Regions from separate parts of the Secundilactobacillus sp. MJ173 genome, predicted to be linked through region 1. Evidence: riboswitches for the same ligand, from Rfam matches in the RefSeq annotation. Region 1 holds a riboswitch; each other region holds the start of a gene.
The links. A riboswitch is a leader RNA that binds a small molecule or an ion and turns the genes downstream of it on or off. The one in region 1 is predicted to bind thiamine pyrophosphate.
Positions count from the first base shown of each region.

Region 2: another riboswitch for thiamine pyrophosphate. It lies ahead of tenA (thiaminase II); the one in region 1 lies ahead of AC6H04_RS02850 (acetylornithine deacetylase).
Region 3: another riboswitch for thiamine pyrophosphate. It lies ahead of allB (allantoinase AllB); the one in region 1 lies ahead of AC6H04_RS02850 (acetylornithine deacetylase).
Region 4: another riboswitch for thiamine pyrophosphate. It lies ahead of AC6H04_RS07785 (RNA-guided endonuclease InsQ/TnpB family protein); the one in region 1 lies ahead of AC6H04_RS02850 (acetylornithine deacetylase).

Region 1 is NZ_BAAKGN010000019.1:106,865-111,209, forward strand. Features, by position in the region: gene AC6H04_RS02835 (polyprenyl synthetase family protein) at 1-215, opposite strand, end outside; gene AC6H04_RS02840 (hypothetical protein) at 381-731, opposite strand; gene AC6H04_RS02845 (ECF transporter S component) at 817-1,374, opposite strand; gene AC6H04_RS02850 (acetylornithine deacetylase) at 1,388-2,683, opposite strand; TPP riboswitch at 2,754-2,853, opposite strand; gene AC6H04_RS02855 (polysaccharide deacetylase family protein) at 2,951-3,838, opposite strand; gene AC6H04_RS02860 (hypothetical protein) at 3,819-4,124, opposite strand; gene AC6H04_RS02865 (glycosyltransferase) at 4,126-4,345, opposite strand, start outside.
Region 2 is NZ_BAAKGN010000071.1:8,770-13,114, forward strand. Features, by position in the region: gene AC6H04_RS11215 (transaldolase) at 1-488, opposite strand, end outside; gene tkt (transketolase) at 509-2,521, opposite strand; TPP riboswitch at 3,023-3,119, shown strand; gene tenA (thiaminase II) at 3,197-3,862, shown strand; gene AC6H04_RS11230 (GNAT family N-acetyltransferase) at 3,928-4,345, shown strand, end outside.
Region 3 is NZ_BAAKGN010000058.1:79,564-83,908, forward strand. Features, by position in the region: gene AC6H04_RS08750 (NCS1 family transporter) at 1-1,027, opposite strand, end outside; gene allB (allantoinase AllB) at 1,024-2,406, opposite strand; TPP riboswitch at 2,492-2,583, opposite strand; gene AC6H04_RS08760 (hypothetical protein) at 2,653-3,144, opposite strand; gene AC6H04_RS08765 (hypothetical protein) at 3,156-4,133, opposite strand.
Region 4 is NZ_BAAKGN010000049.1:35,799-40,143, reverse strand. Features, by position in the region: gene AC6H04_RS07795 (gamma-glutamyl-gamma-aminobutyrate hydrolase family protein) at 1-43, shown strand, start outside; gene tenA (thiaminase II) at 304-1,020, opposite strand; gene AC6H04_RS07785 (RNA-guided endonuclease InsQ/TnpB family protein) at 1,174-2,352, opposite strand; TPP riboswitch at 2,470-2,557, opposite strand; gene AC6H04_RS07780 (alpha/beta hydrolase fold domain-containing protein) at 2,768-3,649, opposite strand; gene AC6H04_RS07775 (NAD(P)H-binding protein) at 3,650-4,306, opposite strand.

The DNA of each region.
Region 1 (4,345 bases):
CCCGCCCGCAACACATCCTCATCGTTTTGCTGACCAAACTCACTAAAAAGGTAAAAGAAACCGGGCCTTAATAGTTTCCCACCAGACTGCAGCAAAGCTAATATTTGGTGTTGAATCGGTTGATTTGGCAGCTTTACTGCTTCCACTAAGTACGGTTGAAGCGCCTCTAGCCGTTCTTCGACCCTCGGAAACTGATGCCAAAGTTTGTGAACCATGTACTGCCACTCCCCCTACTTAAAATTACCCATCCACCTGATGGGCCCCCTTGATGTGTCATCATGGTGTTTTAACCATGTTACCACATGATTGTGAACTCATGCATCATTAGGACACCAAAAAGCCCGTTCAGTCAAAAACTAAACGGGCTTTTTGGTAGACACTTAATCTGAAAACAACTTGATCTGGTCTAAAATATTGAGCAACTGTTTTTCTGCTCGTTCGTAATCCGCAATTTGATTGCCGAATTGCTGGTTAAACCCATCGAGGCCACCCGCAACAAAGGCGTACTCGTATTGATACACTTGCTGATAGGCTGCCGTTAGTTGTGACAATAATTCTGGTTGCGCTGGTTCTGACAGCTGCAATGCCATCTGAATCACACGCAAATCCGTATAACCCAACTCAAACTGAATTGCCCAAGCGCGCATAAACTCATGCTGAGCCTGAATGTGTAGAAAATGATGTTCCGTATTCCAAGCCAGACGAGCAATTGAATCCTCGATTTTAATCATTTTAAGCCTCCAAAGTTTGTGACTTCGACACGACTACGCCCATAAAATACGCAATTTGGAGGTTTGAAGCAAGTCATTGCACCTGTTATTTTTCCGGTCCTAGATGACGCAATGCATGAGCACGATCCAGTAACGTAAACACACTGTGAACTAACACCGTTCCAAAGAAAATCACCGAGAGCAGCCGAACGGTAAACAAGGCGACAATCATGCCGATTGAATAGTTAGTGTAGCCTAGTTTAAAGACTTCGTAGGTGAACGCAACGATGGTGGTGGTCACAGAAGAGGTCAACAGACTTGCCCAGCTCCAGTTTTTATAGCGCCAAGCGGCAAAACCAATCTCAGACCCCACACCCTGTACGATGCCGGAAAGCAACGCTGCAATACCAAAAGTCCCGCCAAAAATAACCTCAGCCGCAGCGCCCAACACTTCACCAACAATCGCTGCTCCGGGAATCCGGGTTAAGTAAATAGCTAGCGGTCCCGCCATGATCCAAAGGCCAAATAAGATTTCGTTAGCAAACGGACCCACAGCCATGGAGAGCACGTTGTACAAGTAATCCGTCCCCACAAAGATAGCACCGAAAATCAGAGCAATCATGGTGATTAAAATAATATCTTGCAGATGAAATTGTTTTTTCATTGTTGTCATCCTTTCAAGCTTTTGGTCGTGAACACCACGTGACGATGAAATCAGCCATTACTTTGGTGTAATCAATCAGTTGTGATAGTTGCACCATCTCATTATCGCTATGTGCCTGCATCATTTGTCCTGGCCCATACGTCACCGCAGGAATGTGGTAAAAGTCAAACCAGCCACCATCCGAGACTGACGTTGACATATTGATATCAGGGACCACTCCTAGTTGCTGCTCATGACTTTGCTTCAGCAGCTGAACGGCTGGTTGTGAGGCGTCAATCGCTAACGGTGGAAAAATTTCTCCCTTATCCACTAGCATCGAATCACCGCCCCAACTGAATGTCGGTAAAGTATCCTTTAACCAGGGGTCCGCTTTAGCTGCGGTAGTTACGGCAGCTTCGATCTCGTGGGTAACTTGGTCAATAGTTTCATCAGGGTAAAAATGAACGGTGATCCATAATCGACATTCGTTGGCAACAAAGGCTGGATGAATGCCGCCTTCAATATAGGCCGGATTAATCGTATTGGTTCCTGCCGGGAAACCCGGATACGACTTGGTCACTGCCCAGTAATGTTCCAACTTCTGAAGTGCCTCAATGACTACCGGCATCTTTTCAACCATGCTGGCAGCCTTCAAACCACCGCCAGCTCGCAGCATATTCACCCGGTTGCCGTCATGATACGTGTGCGGACTTTTAAGAGTGATCCAGCCAGTTACCACACCGCCCTGTCCTTGAAAAGCCATATTGCTGGTATCGCCAACCACTGCGAAGTCGGCTGTTTCACCCTGTTCCAGCAAAGTTTTGGTCCCTGCTTCACCGGCTTCTTCACCAACCACTGACTGAAATCGCAAATCACCCGGAAGATGAATATCTAGTTGTTTTAATAATCGAAAGAGGTACAAGAAACAAGCCATTGCCCCTTTCATATCACTAACACCGCGACCATATAATTCATCGCCCCGCTGTACGAGTTGGAACGGGGCCGTCTGCCAGTGATCCAGATCCGTCAGTGCGGCCACATCCACGTGCCCATTTAATAGAAGACTATGATGATTACTGCCCGCACTTCCACTTAGTTGCCCCGAAACTAACGCATCTTGCTCATAGAATGACTGTTGCTTAACGGTAAATCCAGCTTGTGTGAGTTGCTGTTTCACGTAATTTTGAATTGCCACTGTATTCCTAGCCGGTGGTGACACCGTTTGGAAAGCGACTAACTCACGCAAAATAGTGAGTAGACTTGACTGCTGGTCATCGATTGCCTGTTGTAACTGTTGCTGTAATGCCGTCATTGCTTCAAATCCCTTCATGGTTCAACTCAGCCACGAACCTGGATGAAACCAACTAAAAAACTCCCGAAGCTAGACTTCGGGAGTTTTGCACACGTTCAATCAGCTTTCCTACGTGAGTGTTAACTCTCAGGTTCAAAGGGTCTGGCGTTTGCCATCTCAGCTCTATTAGAGCACCCCTAGCTTGTAAGCTTATCATGTCATAACTGGTTGATTAATGCAAGCATTTTTCTTGATATAAATAAAAAGAAACCGCTCAAAAGCAGTTCCTTGATTTCAACTATGCTATCATGCCAGCCAACGAGCAATACTTGGCCAACTATTCTTGGTGATGATCATCCGCGGTGCTAATTTAAGATCGTTTTCATTCGTCACAATCCCATTATTTAACGTGTAAATCACCTGCAATTTCGGTTGATGAACGAGGTAATTTTGAACCAACGGCGTCCCGCTACCATATGGATAAGTGAAAATCGGTGTCGTTTGCCCCGTCTTTTGCTTCATGACTTTTTGACTGATTGCATAATCGCGAACAAATTTCGGATAATTGCGCTTCAAGTTAAACGCTGGCGTCCCCTTAACTAGGTAATGCATATTATTGGTATGAACACCCAGCTCCATTTTGGTGCTTTCAGACCGGTATAATTTCATAATCTGAGACCAAGTGGCTAACTGTTCGCCACCGATATATTCTCCGGTTGAGCCGGTAATAATCGAAGCCGTAAACGGATAATCATAATGTTTCATGATGGGCGCAGCATTTTCGGCCATGGTCCGATCAATGTCATCGAAAGTCAAAACGACATACTTCCCATGAACTGGCTGATTATTCTTCAACATACTGATCATTTGGGCAGTGGAAATCACTTTAATATGGTGCTGATGCAAAAACTGCATCTGCTTTTTAAATTCGGATACATTCACGTTATAAACGTGGAGTTGATTATTCGGCGTTAATGATTCCACGCTTTTAACCATGGTGTCATTATCATTCAGGATTCGATGATAGCAAAACACCATAATGCCATTTTTAATTTTGGTATCACTGCTAGCTAAGGCGTAGTTTTCCCGAGTTCCCAGTTCAAATTTAGTACTCTTACGAACGTTGACGGCAATCAAGCCAATGAAAACGACGATGATCAATCCTAATATCCATTTACGCATTGTCTTTGTCATTTGCTGCCACCTTTCGTTTGAGATTCCGAATGTGAATGATACTGTACAGGATGCTCAGACCGCCAATCACCAAAATCAGGTTGCCTAACAGTTTATACAAATGAAATGACAGGTTGAACAGTGAATAATTCACGACTAAGCCATCCGAATAAATCCCAAAAATAAAGCAGAGATTAATGACTAAGACGTAAATAGCGACAACCCACAATAAAATAAGCAGGATCATTCGCCGAAATCGTGACCAGAGGGACGTTTTTTTACGAATCACTAATTTATCTTTATCCATTTTAGACCCCCCGATCTGGACTGGCCCAGGTCCCTTTTCGTTTTGGATCAAGGAAGAAGGAACCAAGGGCGGTAATACAGCTGATCAAGTTAACCACCCAGTAGAAGACAAAGTACATTGGCAGCAACAATAAATCTTGCCAGTCAATGTAGCCCTGACGCTGAGAACTGGTAAAGCCAATGATGAACTGCACGATACTAATCAGTGTCAGAACAAATAAG
Region 2 (4,345 bases), on a different contig from region 1:
TTTTCAACGAATGGAATTGGGTCAATACCCGCATCAGCTACTCGGCCAACGAAAATCGACACGATACTTGGTGTTCCGGGTACGATTGCGTCGACGCTTTCCTTCACTTGTTCAGCGGTAGCGATAGCAGTGACGTTCACTTTAACGCCATCAGCCGTTAAATCATGGATTAAGTCAGTGGTTGGTTCGCCGGCAGTCGTGCGAATTGGAATTTTCACGTAAACGTGAGGACCAAGGTCATGGAGCATTTTAGCTTCCTTGAGCATGGTGTCGTAGTCGTTACTGAACACTTCAAATGAAATGGCTTCGTCAGGGAAAGTAGCGACTGCTTCTTTAGCAAAGGTGAGGTAATCCGTCACACCCGCTTTTTTTAATAAGCTAGGGTTAGTCGTAAAACCAGTGACAAAGTCGTTTTGATTGATGGCTTTCATATCTTCTAAATCTGCACCATCAGAGTAAATTTTTGTTTTAAACGTTAGATTCTTCATGTTAGTTTCTCCTCATAAGATTAAGCATTGGTAGGCTGGTTGCTGAGTGTTTTTAAGTAAGTTGCTGCCACATTATCAGCAGTGAAGCCGAACTGTTTCATGATAGCATCTGGGTTGCCGGACTCACCGTAACTGTTATTGATACCAACAATTTTACCTTGCAAACCAACGTAATGTTCCCAGCCGTAAGAAGTGCCCATTTCAACGGCTACTCGACGGGTGACACTACTTGGCAGCACTTGTTCCCGGTATTCAGCTGTCTGAGCGTCAAACAGTTCAAATGATGGCAATGAAACAACTGAGACGTCGTGACCGGCTTCTTGCAATTGTTTCTGCGCTGCCATAGCCAGTTGAACTTCTGAGCCAGTAGCAATTAAGATGCCTTCTGGTGTTGCTCCCTTAGCAGGTGACAGCACGTAACCGCCGCGTTGCACACCTTGAGCAGCGAGTTCTTCTGTCTGTGGTAAGGTTGGCAGATTTTGCCGAGTCAGCACCAGCATGGTTGGTGTTTCGGACGCAGCAAGCGCAATCTTCCAAGCGGCAATCGCTTCGTTGGTGTCTGCTGGCCGAATCACGTTGACGTTTGGCATTGCCCGGAAACTCATTAACTGTTCAATCGGTTCATGGGTGGGGCCATCTTCCCCAACGGCGATTGAATCATGAGTGAACACAAAAGTTGACGGGATTTTTTGAATGGCAGCTAACCGAATGGCAGCCCGCATGTAATCTGAGAAAACAAAGAAGGTGCTGGCGTAAGCATGAACACCGCCATGCAAGGTCATACCGTTAACAGCAGCAGCTTCCGCAAATTCACGCACACCAAACCAAACGTTTTTACCGAGTCGGTCAGCAGGTTCGTAAGCGTTAGCGGTTTTAACGTTCGTTTTGTTTGAGGAGAATAAGTCGGCACTGCCACCCCAGAAACTAGGTAATTGTTCAGAAATTTCGCCAATGATCCGTTGACTGGTATTTCGACCAGATTCTGATTCGCCAACGTGGCTAATGGGAATCTTCAGATCACATGAAACTGGTTTGAAACTTTGTAAAAACTGAGCTGCAAGTTCAGGATACTTACCTGAATAATCATCAAATAACGTTTGCCAGTGGCCTTCGCTATCAATACCGCGCTGTTTAACCGCAGTGTCAAAGTTTTGACGCACATCATCAGGAATATCGAATGGTTCGTAGTCCCAGCCGAGCTTTTCACGAGTGGCGGCCATGTTTTCGTCGCCAAGGGGCTTACCATGCACGCCGTTGGTACCAGCGTTTGGTGCGCCAAAGCCGATGGTGGTTTTCACATCGATCAAGGTAGGCTGATCAGCGTTTTGCTTAGCAGTTTCGATGGCTGCACTAATTTCTGCAGGGTCGTTACCATTGGCTACGTGAAGTACTTGCCAGTTGTACGCTTCAAAGCGTTTAGGGGTATCGTCAGTGAACGCCATGTCAGTAGGACCATCCAGCGAAACGCTGTTATCGTCATATAAAACGATCAGTTTACCTAGCTTAAGGTGACCGGCAAGACTAGCAGACTCATGAGAAATACCTTCCATGAGGTCACCATCGCCAGCAATCGCGTAGGTATAGTGATCCATAATGTTAAACCCAGGTTTGTTGTATTGTGCGGCAAGGTGAGATTCAGCCATTGCCATTCCTACAGCCATGCCCAAGCCTTGACCCAATGGCCCAGTAGTTGCTTCGACGCCTTCTGTCACACCGTATTCAGGGTGACCGGGTGTTTTACTGTTCAGTTGACGGAATTGTTTTAAATCTTCAATCGTTAAGTTAAAGCCTGAAAGGTGTAATAAACTGTACAGCAAAGATGAACCGTGACCGGCAGATAAAATAAACCGGTCGCGATTGAGCCAGTGCGCATCAGTTGGGTTAATGTTTAAATGTTTAGTCCATAGCGTGTACGCCATTGGTGCAACACCAAGGGGTAATCCAGGATGGCCAGAATTGGCCTTTTCTATCATATCAACACTTAAGAATCGAAGTGCGTTGATTGATTTTTGGTCTAGGTTGTTATTTTGCAAATTAATCACGCTCCTATGCCTATGAAATATACGGTAACTAGTCTAATATGTCAACTATCACAATCCAAATGGTATAGTTAATATATTGGGCTATTTCAACGAAATTTTCACCGAAATTGATTAGTTTGAAAGCTCGCCAAAATAGGCTTCTTTAATCATCAAACTGAATCAATATGCTAATGATGAAAATTACAGGGCATTAAGCGAAAATTAGAAATAGTTTTCAATGTAAAATTAATTCAAGGAAACAGCTGAATTAATCTTTAGGAAGGTCTGATCTGCTAAAAAATTGATGAAAGCAAGTTACATTTAGGAAGTCGGACTGAAATCTGGGAAGGATAGTCCGTGTTTTCATGAAAGTTTCAGCATCTCAGTAATCGTTAAAAGGACATTAAAAAATAATTTGAAAAGTTTAATTAATAGTAACATGAGTTAAGTGAATAAAAAAGGGATTTTGGTCTTTTTTAGCAGAGTAAGGTGTAAAACATGCTATACTCAACGTATATTAACTAGGGGCGCAAATTGCTGAGACGGTCGCGGACCGAACCCTTTGAACCTGTGAGCTAACCCTCGCGAAGGAAAGTTAACGCGTATTTTGCGATAAAACTGCCGGCCAGGGTTTCTCTGGCCGGCTTTTTCGATTCAGCAGTTTTCGTCGCTTGAGGAGGTTTTATATTGTTTACTGATCAAATTCATCAAGCAGCGGCACCATTCTGGCAAAAGAGTTTTGAACATCCCTTTATTCATGAACTGCAGTCCGGTACTTTACCCAAAGACGTTTTTCGGTATTATCTCATTCAAGATCGGTATTATCTGAGTGAATTTGGTAAATTGCATGAGTTAGTAGCGGATCAAGTTGATGACGCTCATGGTAAACAGTTTTTGTTAGAAGGCGCTCAGGGGTTGAAAGACGGCGAAATCGCTGTTCGTGAAGGCTTCTTTGAACAACTGGGGATTACGCCAGCAGAGATTGCCAGCACGCCCATTGCGCCCACAGCTTATAACTACGTCAATCATATGTACGCGGAGCTTTATCGTGGCACGCCTCAGCAGGCTATTGCCGGTTTGCTGCCGTGCTATTGGCTCTACAATCAGATTGGTCAGCAACTGGTTGCCAAGGGGTCGCCAGTTGAACTATATCAACGTTGGATTGAAACTTACGACAGTGATGATTATACCGACAGCGTGGACCAGATGATTGATTTGACTAATCAAGTTGCTGCACAGTCGGATGCAACTACCAGGGATAAAATGCAAACAGCCTTTGTCCGCAGCAGTGCCTATGAACTGGCATTCTGGCAAATGGCTATGGATCAACAGAAGTGGCAAGTCACAGCCTAGACTTTTCTCATCTTCTCTTAATTGGTATAATGCTAAACAAACATAAGGGAAGATGTGATATACATATGAAGATTCGAGAAATTAAACCAGCAGATGATGCCCAAATGGCAAAAATTCTGCGGACGTCGTTAGAGCAATTGCATTTAAATTTACCTGGGACAGCATACTTTGATCCCTTCGTCGATCATTTGAGCGAATGGTATCGGCAGACACCCGCTGCGAAATACTTCGTGGCAGTGGCGGATACAGACCGAGTGGTTGGCGGCTGCGGTGTGGGACCGATCGCCCCCGAACAGGGAATTGCCGAGTTACAGAAACTTTACGTGGATCCAGATTATCGGCACCATGGGACGGCTAGCCAACTGTTACCAGCCTGTTTTGACTACGCTAAGGCCCATTATCAGTCACTGTATTTAGAAACCTTTGCTGCCATGAAACCCGCGAATCAGCTGTATCAAAAAATCGGCTTCAAACCGTTGTCTC
Region 3 (4,345 bases), on a different contig from region 1:
CTATCGCCAAAATACCCACAATCGTGGTGGCTAACTGCTGTGGCATTTTTAACAATGACGTCAGCATGTAAGTCGGCGGCATGATGTTGGCTACCGTGTTGGTGGTAATCGTGCCTAACACAATGAAGAATGAAATCACCACCGTCACCCAGCCATTATTCAGTAAATGTGCCATCGCCGTTACTGGGCTAGCAATGCCTGTGACCACCGCCAGCATCGCCCCCGTCACAATGGTCATACCATATGCTAACCCAATCGGTATCAGGTAAAGCAAACCACGTCGCTGATCGCTGAGATTCGGTTTTAGTTCACGGGAGTAGTCGGCTGCGGATTCAAAGATGGCCGTGTAATTACCTAAAAACGCCACGATAAAACCGAAAAATGGCAGTCCCCACGTCCCTGATGGCTGAACCAGTCGCTGCTGAATCACGGCCTGATGTTGCGTCACTAAGAGTACGAAAACACCTAGCATGGCAATCATCACCACGGTGGCAATCGATCCCGTGACTAACTTAATGGACCTGAACCCCCATAACGCCATGACCACTTGGAGCATCTGTAGGAACAAGAAACAGGCAAATGTATGATTGGCGGTGAAACCAAACAGTGTCATCCCGATTTGGTTAAGCGCCAACGCGCCCGTCCATGATTGAAAACCGAACCACACGATAGCGGGAATGCCACGGAATAAACTGGCAATTTTAGCACCTTTGACCCCGAACGACAGTCGCAACTGGATCACGTATGGTGCACCAGTGCGGTATCCAAAGCGATCATTCACGGTAAATAGCAACGTGATGATTGCGATTGCGATGCCAGCTGCCACCATGGTCTGCAGCAGATTCATGGTTGCCACACCAGCCACCACGAGGGATGATCCTAGTGTAATGTTACCAATGTTGAATCCATCGCCCAGCCACATGGCCATGTACGCGAAGATGCCGACTTTACGCTGATCATCCGCAATGGGTTTTAAGTCTTCAGCTACTGCCTGACTCGGTTGCTGAACTGCAGTTGGTGGTGTCATTTCGCACCCTCCGTCACGTGATGATTATGCAAAAATTGCCCAGTAGGCTGATCATCGAAACCCTTCCCTAGTTCAAAAATGGTTTTACCGCGCAACAGCGTTCTAGTCACTCGACAATTAATCTGACGGCCCACGTAAGCCGAAATTGGATTCTTATAATACAGGTCTTCTGGTCGTAACGTGTAGCTTTGGTTAGGATCTAAGAATGCAATATCTGCATCAGCGCCAACTCTCAGTTGCCCTTTATCTTTCAGGCCGAATAATTGAGCTGGTCCCGCAGCGGTTAGCTGGACAAACTGCTGCAAGTTTAAGCGCCCTGATTTAACCGCAACATCGTAAAAAACATCTAAGTTATTCTGCGCACCACTGATGCCACCCCAGACTTCGAAAATATTGTTGTTAGGGTTCGCCTTCATCTCCGCGGGTGCTGGTGAATGGTCCGAGGTCACCGCGTTAACGTGGCCTGCTTGAACTTCCCGCCATAAGTCAGCCTGGACCTCAGGTGTCCGTAACACGGGTGAACACTTCGCTAAGGGACCAATTTGCTTAAAATCAGTCGTATTTAGCGCCAAATAATGCACGCAGGTTTCGCAAGTCACATTCTGCCCCTCTGTTTGTGCTCGTTGAACTTCCCGAACAGCTTCACCAGTCGACAGGTGGACGAAATGTAACTTACAGCCAGTTTGCTTAGCCAGATACAAAGCCCGTCTAACTGCTTCCACTTCCACCATTGGCGGTCGTGAATCAATGTAGGCTTGAATATTCGTATGATGATGGGCAATCTTATCTTCAGCCAGCCGATCAGTCAAAACGGCATTTTCAGCATGTAATGATAGTCGTAAACCAGTCTTAGCGATTGCCTGCATCCCCCGGTACAAATCATAATCATCCACGTTATGGAAATCACCGGGCGCATCACTGCCAGTGGTTGCCATAAACGCTTTAAAGCCAGCTGCACCAGCATCCGCCATCGGTCCAATATCCGCTTGATTACCGGGTACTAAGCCACCATACAATGCAAAATCAATGTAAGATTTACCCTCAGCGATGGCACGATGACGGGTAAATTCAGCTGCGGTTGTCCGAGCCGGAAGCGCATTTAATGGCATCACCACCATACTAGTCGTTCCGCCAGCCGCAAGCGCTTGGCTGCCAGTATGGTAATCTTCCCAGTCACTGCGTCCCGGTTCGTTGATGTGCACGTGTGCATCCACCATTCCCGGTAAAACCAGTTGACCTTGAGCGTCAATCACTTCCGCGGCATCTTCAGATAGCTCACCAATGGCCGCAATTTTACCGTCTTTAATCGCTAAATCACCGTTCACCACACCCGTTGGCGTGACGATCAACCCGTTCTTGATAATCGTTGTTGCTTGCATGTTTCTTCCTCCAAGCCAACACTGTGACTGGTCGCTCAGCAAATAAAAAAGCCCACTTGAATGGTTCTCAAATGGACTGGTAGTCTGTCGACTAACATGGCGCTCCCTACGGCAGTACGAACTGCATCAGGTTATTTGGGTATCTCTCAGCTATCACTAGCACCCCAGACCACAATGTTTATTCAATTTGAATTCTTAATTCTAATTAAAGCGAGTTTACTGAAATAAGTCAAGGGTTTACACTAATTAGCTTGCCGCCAAAAAATCTTCCAGCTTAGCTTGCTTCACGCCCGCAATAGTTTGCCGTAATTTCTCCCAGCTCGATGTCTTTAGCGGATCCAGCATCGTTACCTGTGGAATATCATGAATGCTTGCCACGTAAATGTCGGAGAGAAACACATCAACATCGCTACTCAACTGATTGGTCAGCACAATGCCTGCGCCAAGATTAGCCACCAATAATTTAGCGAAATAGTCCATCGGCACAATACTTTGAACAAAATCAACGCAAATTGTGACGTTATCCCGCGCTAATTCACTAGGCACATCCGCAATCAAAATTTTAACGTAGGACTTGAGCAACTTGGCACGGCATTCGTCACAAAGCTGGAGATCAAAAACCTTAATGGCCTCATCCACCAGTTGCTTGCCTAAAATGGTGAGTGCTGGAAAATCCATGGCCATATGGGACTGATCAGACGCAATAACCTCGGTGAAATCAAAGTAGTCAAACATCATCAGCCACACTGTTAACTGGGTGATATGCTGGGCAGTTTTTGCTGCTCCTCACCCGTGAATTTGGCCTGATCGATCACCAGCGTTTCAGCTAAAACGCGTTCAAAGTGTTTGCTGCCATTATTATATTGCTGCTGCAACTGCTGGCAGAATTTAACCGGCACGGAAGCCATAATTTGCTGACTGCGTAAAAATAAGAATAGGTAACAGATTTCAGAATCAATGTCCGATTCCCCACTATGAGAAACGTTTTCGAGGTAATAATGTTTTAAAAATGACAGTCGTGTATCCCGTTCTAACGTTGCTAAATGACGAATATTTAAAAAATGCCGACCAGCCAACCGTTTAACTTGAATCTGGACAAACATCTTCAATTTCAACCGTTCACTAGGTGTCAGTGAAATACCAAAGGTCATACATAAGAAATTACAAAAACGTGAAGTCTCGCTCTCTAATTCAGGAAATGGGTCTTCAATCCCGTTAAAGAAATGATAATAAATATTAGAAATTTTGGCCCGTTCGACAAGTTCTGGGTGCAGACTGCCACCTATTGGCCGAGCTTGCGTCACCGCTTTATTATCCAGCACATTTTCAACTTGAGTCCGTAGTGCATAGTACTTTGACTGACTCATAAAATGATCAAGCAGAAACTTCTGGCGTGACTGAGTCTGCTGATTAAGATACTCAAATTCAAACACCTGAAACCGCGGTGATTGTTTCAAGTAGATAAGTTGCAACTGCTGACAGATTGAATAATCAATACCGTCACAAACGACAAGATTATCTTTGACAGTGAGTTGACAATCTTTTTGCTGAATACTCCCTAAATCTTGAATTAATTCGTCAATGAGTTGGTTGAACTTATAACGTGTTATCGATACTTGGTCGATGATCTGTTTGACCTCAACATCTCGCCGCGCATTTTCAGCCAATACCCCTAAAATTCCCAGTTTAGTGCGTTCATTCTTCCCCAAAAAAGCTAAATAATCCATAAACCTATCCCCCATTAGATAACCTAGTAACCCCCGCAGTCACTCCTACACAGTGTCTCCCAAGACCTGTGTATAAATACTTAATGCTTATCCAAGAAAACGCTCACAACATAATTGTTGTTTTTCTATTTAAAAATAATATAATGTAGATAAGATTAGTGTACAATACTCAATTAAATAGATTAGTTCATTAATAGACACATCTGATGAGA
Region 4 (4,345 bases), on a different contig from region 1:
GATTGCTCGCAGTCAAAAGGTGGCTGAACGAGATCGAAAATAAGCTGATATAACCCAAGAAGCTGTGACAAAACTCGGTAGATTCCAGAATATAACACCCCAAAACGTCATTCCGATGGTTTTTATCGGGATGGCGTTTTGGGGTGTTATATGGCCGGAATCTGAGTTTTGACGCGCGATTAGGCTATGTTAACGTATTGGAATCAAAGTATCATTATGACTAATCGTAGCTAAAAAATGGATTGAAATACTTACCAATATAGACTTATGGCACAACCTCTTTTTTCGTTTAGAGAATACAGCTTATTCAGTCTTCGACGCTGTGATCTGCGCCAACTGAACACCCGGCAAAAACTGCCAATCTTTCTGATAGAATGCCTGTTCCCAGAAGTCCCACTCGAACTCACAGCTTTCTAGAAAACTGCGCTTAATCTCATCAAGCCGATCTCGACTGTATTTTGGCGCTTCACGATCCAAGATATCAAAGAATGGAAAGCGCTGAGAGGAGTCGTCATCATCCGGTGCGTAGAGTTCAATCCAAGGTGTAAACGGATTTTCAGGCGTATTCTTTCCCTGAGCAACTAAAGTTTTGCCAATTTCACCGTAAGTCCAAGGACATGGCGTCATGGCAGCGATAATATCAATCAAGTCACCCTTCTTTAACACTTCCAGCATATGATTCGTATATAGCTTGGTAGTTGGCGTCATCGGTTGCCCTTGGAGTGACTCGTACGAAGTCCCGGCAACCTCACAGAAGTTTTGATGCGCTTTGGATTCACCTCCGAGCAAAAAATCAATCTGTTGGCTGATAATCTGCATATCCTCACGCGAAGTACTCTTCAAGAGTGCCACCGCATCAGCATGTAAAAACTCATTTAGATAATTATAATCCTGCGTCACGTAAAACATGAGCGCTTCCCTAGATAACTGTCCGGCTGCAATGCCTTTAACAAAGGGATGAGCCATGATGTGATTTAAAATGGGAGTTCCTGCTTCAATTAGTTCTGTCGAAAAGTCCATAAAATAATCTCTGCTACTGATAACTTATAAAAAGTTATAGATTATTCTTGCTTCTACCTATCCTGTCTCGCATAAAACTCGCTAATACAGTTGGTATGATAGTCCACAAGCGTTAATTCCCGGCTAGCCACCGGTACATACTTTGAGGCCTGTTTAGTAGGCTAATTCAAAGTTTTCAGTATCCCTGATATTCAGGGCCGCATTAATATCGCGATCTTCGGTATAGTTACAGTTTCGACATTCATACATCCGATCTTTCAATTTCAAATCAACTTTTTTATGACCAAAGTGGTGGCACAATTTGGAAGTCGGTTCAAAACGGTGGGTCAGATGTACGGGAATGCCTAACCACTGGCATTTAGAAACTAATTTGATTCTAAAATTGTAGAATCCTTGGTGACTAATATCCTTGGCTAAATGTCGGTTTTTCATCATACCTCTAACATTCAAGTCTTCTAAGGCTACCCACTGCGGTTTGGTTCTCACTACAGTAGCGATAATCTTATTTTGATAATCTGACTGAATATTGGTTAATCGTTGATATAAGCGTTGCACTTTCAGCTGAGTTTTGGCTAGATTTAAATCAGTAGCAGATTTCCCTTCTTTCTGTCTTCTAGCTTTCAGTGCTTGATACTGACGAGACATTTTTCTTTGCAGGCGTCTAAGGCGTTTTCTGATGCGCTTTATCCGACTACTTTTATTCTGATTGTGATACAAAGTACCATCATTTAAGATGGCAAATTCTTTTAGACCAAGATCAATGCCAATTGGGTCGCCAGTTAATTCTAACTTTGGCAGTTCAGCCTGTTCCACCAAACAGGTCAGGTAATACCGACCTGCCTTAAATTTGATTCGGCCCTGTTTGATAATGAAGTGTTCTGAGTCTGTAGGAATATAACCGCATTCTTTTAGACGTATCCAACCGAGCTTCGGTAACTTGATTCGGTGACGCTGACAGGGAATAATTTGCGTTTTGCTGTTCTTAACAAAGTAGTAACTACCCTGCCCCCGTTTAAATGATCGCCAACGGGGGAAACCACTTTGTTTCTTGAAAAACCGCTTCATAGCCGTATCAGCATCAATAAAAGCCTGTTTAACCGATTTAGCGTACAGATCCTTAATCCACACGTCGTCAGGGTTAACCTCTAGGTACTCATGATTAAACCACTTACTAAAAGCATAAGCATTTAAGTAGTAGTAGCCTTGCTCATAGCGTTGTTTGTTGATGTCTAGAAACAAATTGTAAGCCCAACGACTACCGCTAATGTGAGAATCAATCAGCCATGCTTGTTTGGCGGTGGGTTTAATTTCAACTTGGTAGGTGGTTAGCATAAGATCACCTTTTCATGTTCCTTTACAAAATTTTATATAAAATGAGGTACAGGTAGCACCTCCTTTTATAATTTTCAACATAGAAGCTAGGAACTCCCTACTCTGAAAGTTCTGAATTATTCGATTAATCGGCTTCCCTTCGCTAGTACTAACTAGATCAGGTTTAAAGGGTATTTCTCAGCACGGGGCACCCCTAGCGTTATGTTAAAGTGAGTATAGCATTTTTATACGTAAAGCGAAATCAATTAGTTGGCGTAAAGAGACGGTAACATAAGTGTACTTAAATTCGATCCGTCAATATAGCCTAATCGTGTTCTACAACTCAGATTCCGGCCATGTAACGTAAACAAGCCACTCCGACAAAAAACATCGAAATGGCTTGTTTACGTTACATCCTGGAATCTACCGAGTTGTATCACACACTCTTTTGCATCAACTGTTGCAACGTCGCAAAGACTTGTTTACTCTCCGGTAAGCCCGGCCACATCAAGAAATCGTGCAACATATTTTTCATTTCATGTACATCAACCTGCGTACCATCGGCCTGCTTTAGCTTATCAGCCAACTTGCGATGGTCAGGCAATAACAATTCCGTTGTACCATACCAAAGACTAACGCGGCCCAAGTGATCCATGGGGCCGTTCAGTGGGGTAACTAATGGATCGTCTAATACCAAATTACCCGCATAATTGGCGCCAACCTGACGCATAGCCTGCAATGGTAATTCTGGATCAGTTTGGTGGCGCTTGACAATTTCCGGATCACGCATGGCTAAGTCGGCCCATGGTGACACTAATACGGTGGAACTCGGCAGCGGCCGCTGTTTAGCGCGCAGTTGCTGTAAGAGTACCAGCGCTAATCCTGCACCAGACGAATCCGCCAACCAGTAAAACTGATCATCCGGATACTCTGCCTGCAGTTCCACATAGGCATCTAGCGAAGCTGGCACCGTCACCACAGCCGTATTTTCAGGGGCTAATGGAAAATCCAACATGGTTGCCTTAGCGCCCATATCCGACACAATCGTTTCCATCCACTGACGGTGACTGTCGGTGGCGGGTACCGTGTAAGCACCCCCGTGAAAAATAACCACGTGCTGGTGCGTTTCCGATTCTGGCAGAAGCGTGACTAAACGTCCGCGTTCTAGTGGCACCACTTTCACTTGGTCAGGCTGCTTGAAGTTGCTTGGATCAAGGTGATCCGTTCGCCGGCTAGGATGCAGAAAGCTGGTTGCCACCTGCTGTTTTAACCGACTACGTTTTGTCTTAAATAGAAGCCAATCACCACGTACACTCATCTATTCAACCTCCTGATTACGCACTGTAAATCGTTGGTGTTGATGCTTCGGGGATTCAATTTCATCCAAAATCGCTAATGCCATATTACCATGAGAGAGTTCGGATTTGCCTTTTGAATCAACCAAAATTTGATCTGTTCCTAAGACATACCCGTTAGTTGGACCCGAGCCAAAGTTACGTGATGGTGAAACGGCCACCCAATCAACGTTATCGATCATTTGCAGAAATTCGTATTCGTAGGTTTGATTCAGCGGGGTTCCAATCCACTGATCATGATCTGGCATTGTCAATAACTGGTCCAATAGGCGCTGACCATCAGGCAGCTTTAAGCTGGCCGCGCCAATAATCACAAATAAACGCGTGTTAGTATCACGTAAATCATGCACCAACTTAGTCAGTAGGTCTAAATGTAAATAGGCCAACGGTGCCCCCATAGGAACCGCAAACGCATCAACGACAACGTCAAAAGCGGCTAAATCAGCTTGAGTTAAGTCAAACGCATCTGTAACTAACAGCTGTGCATCATCACCCAGCGCTTCACGTGCCCGTTCTTCATTACGTACTATAGCTGTGGGTTCATGGCCGCGTTTCTTTGCCTCCGCATACACGGCTGAACCCGTTTTGCCATTGCCGCCAATAATCCCGATTTTCATCATGATCACCTTCCCGTGACAATATTGATACGACAATTATAG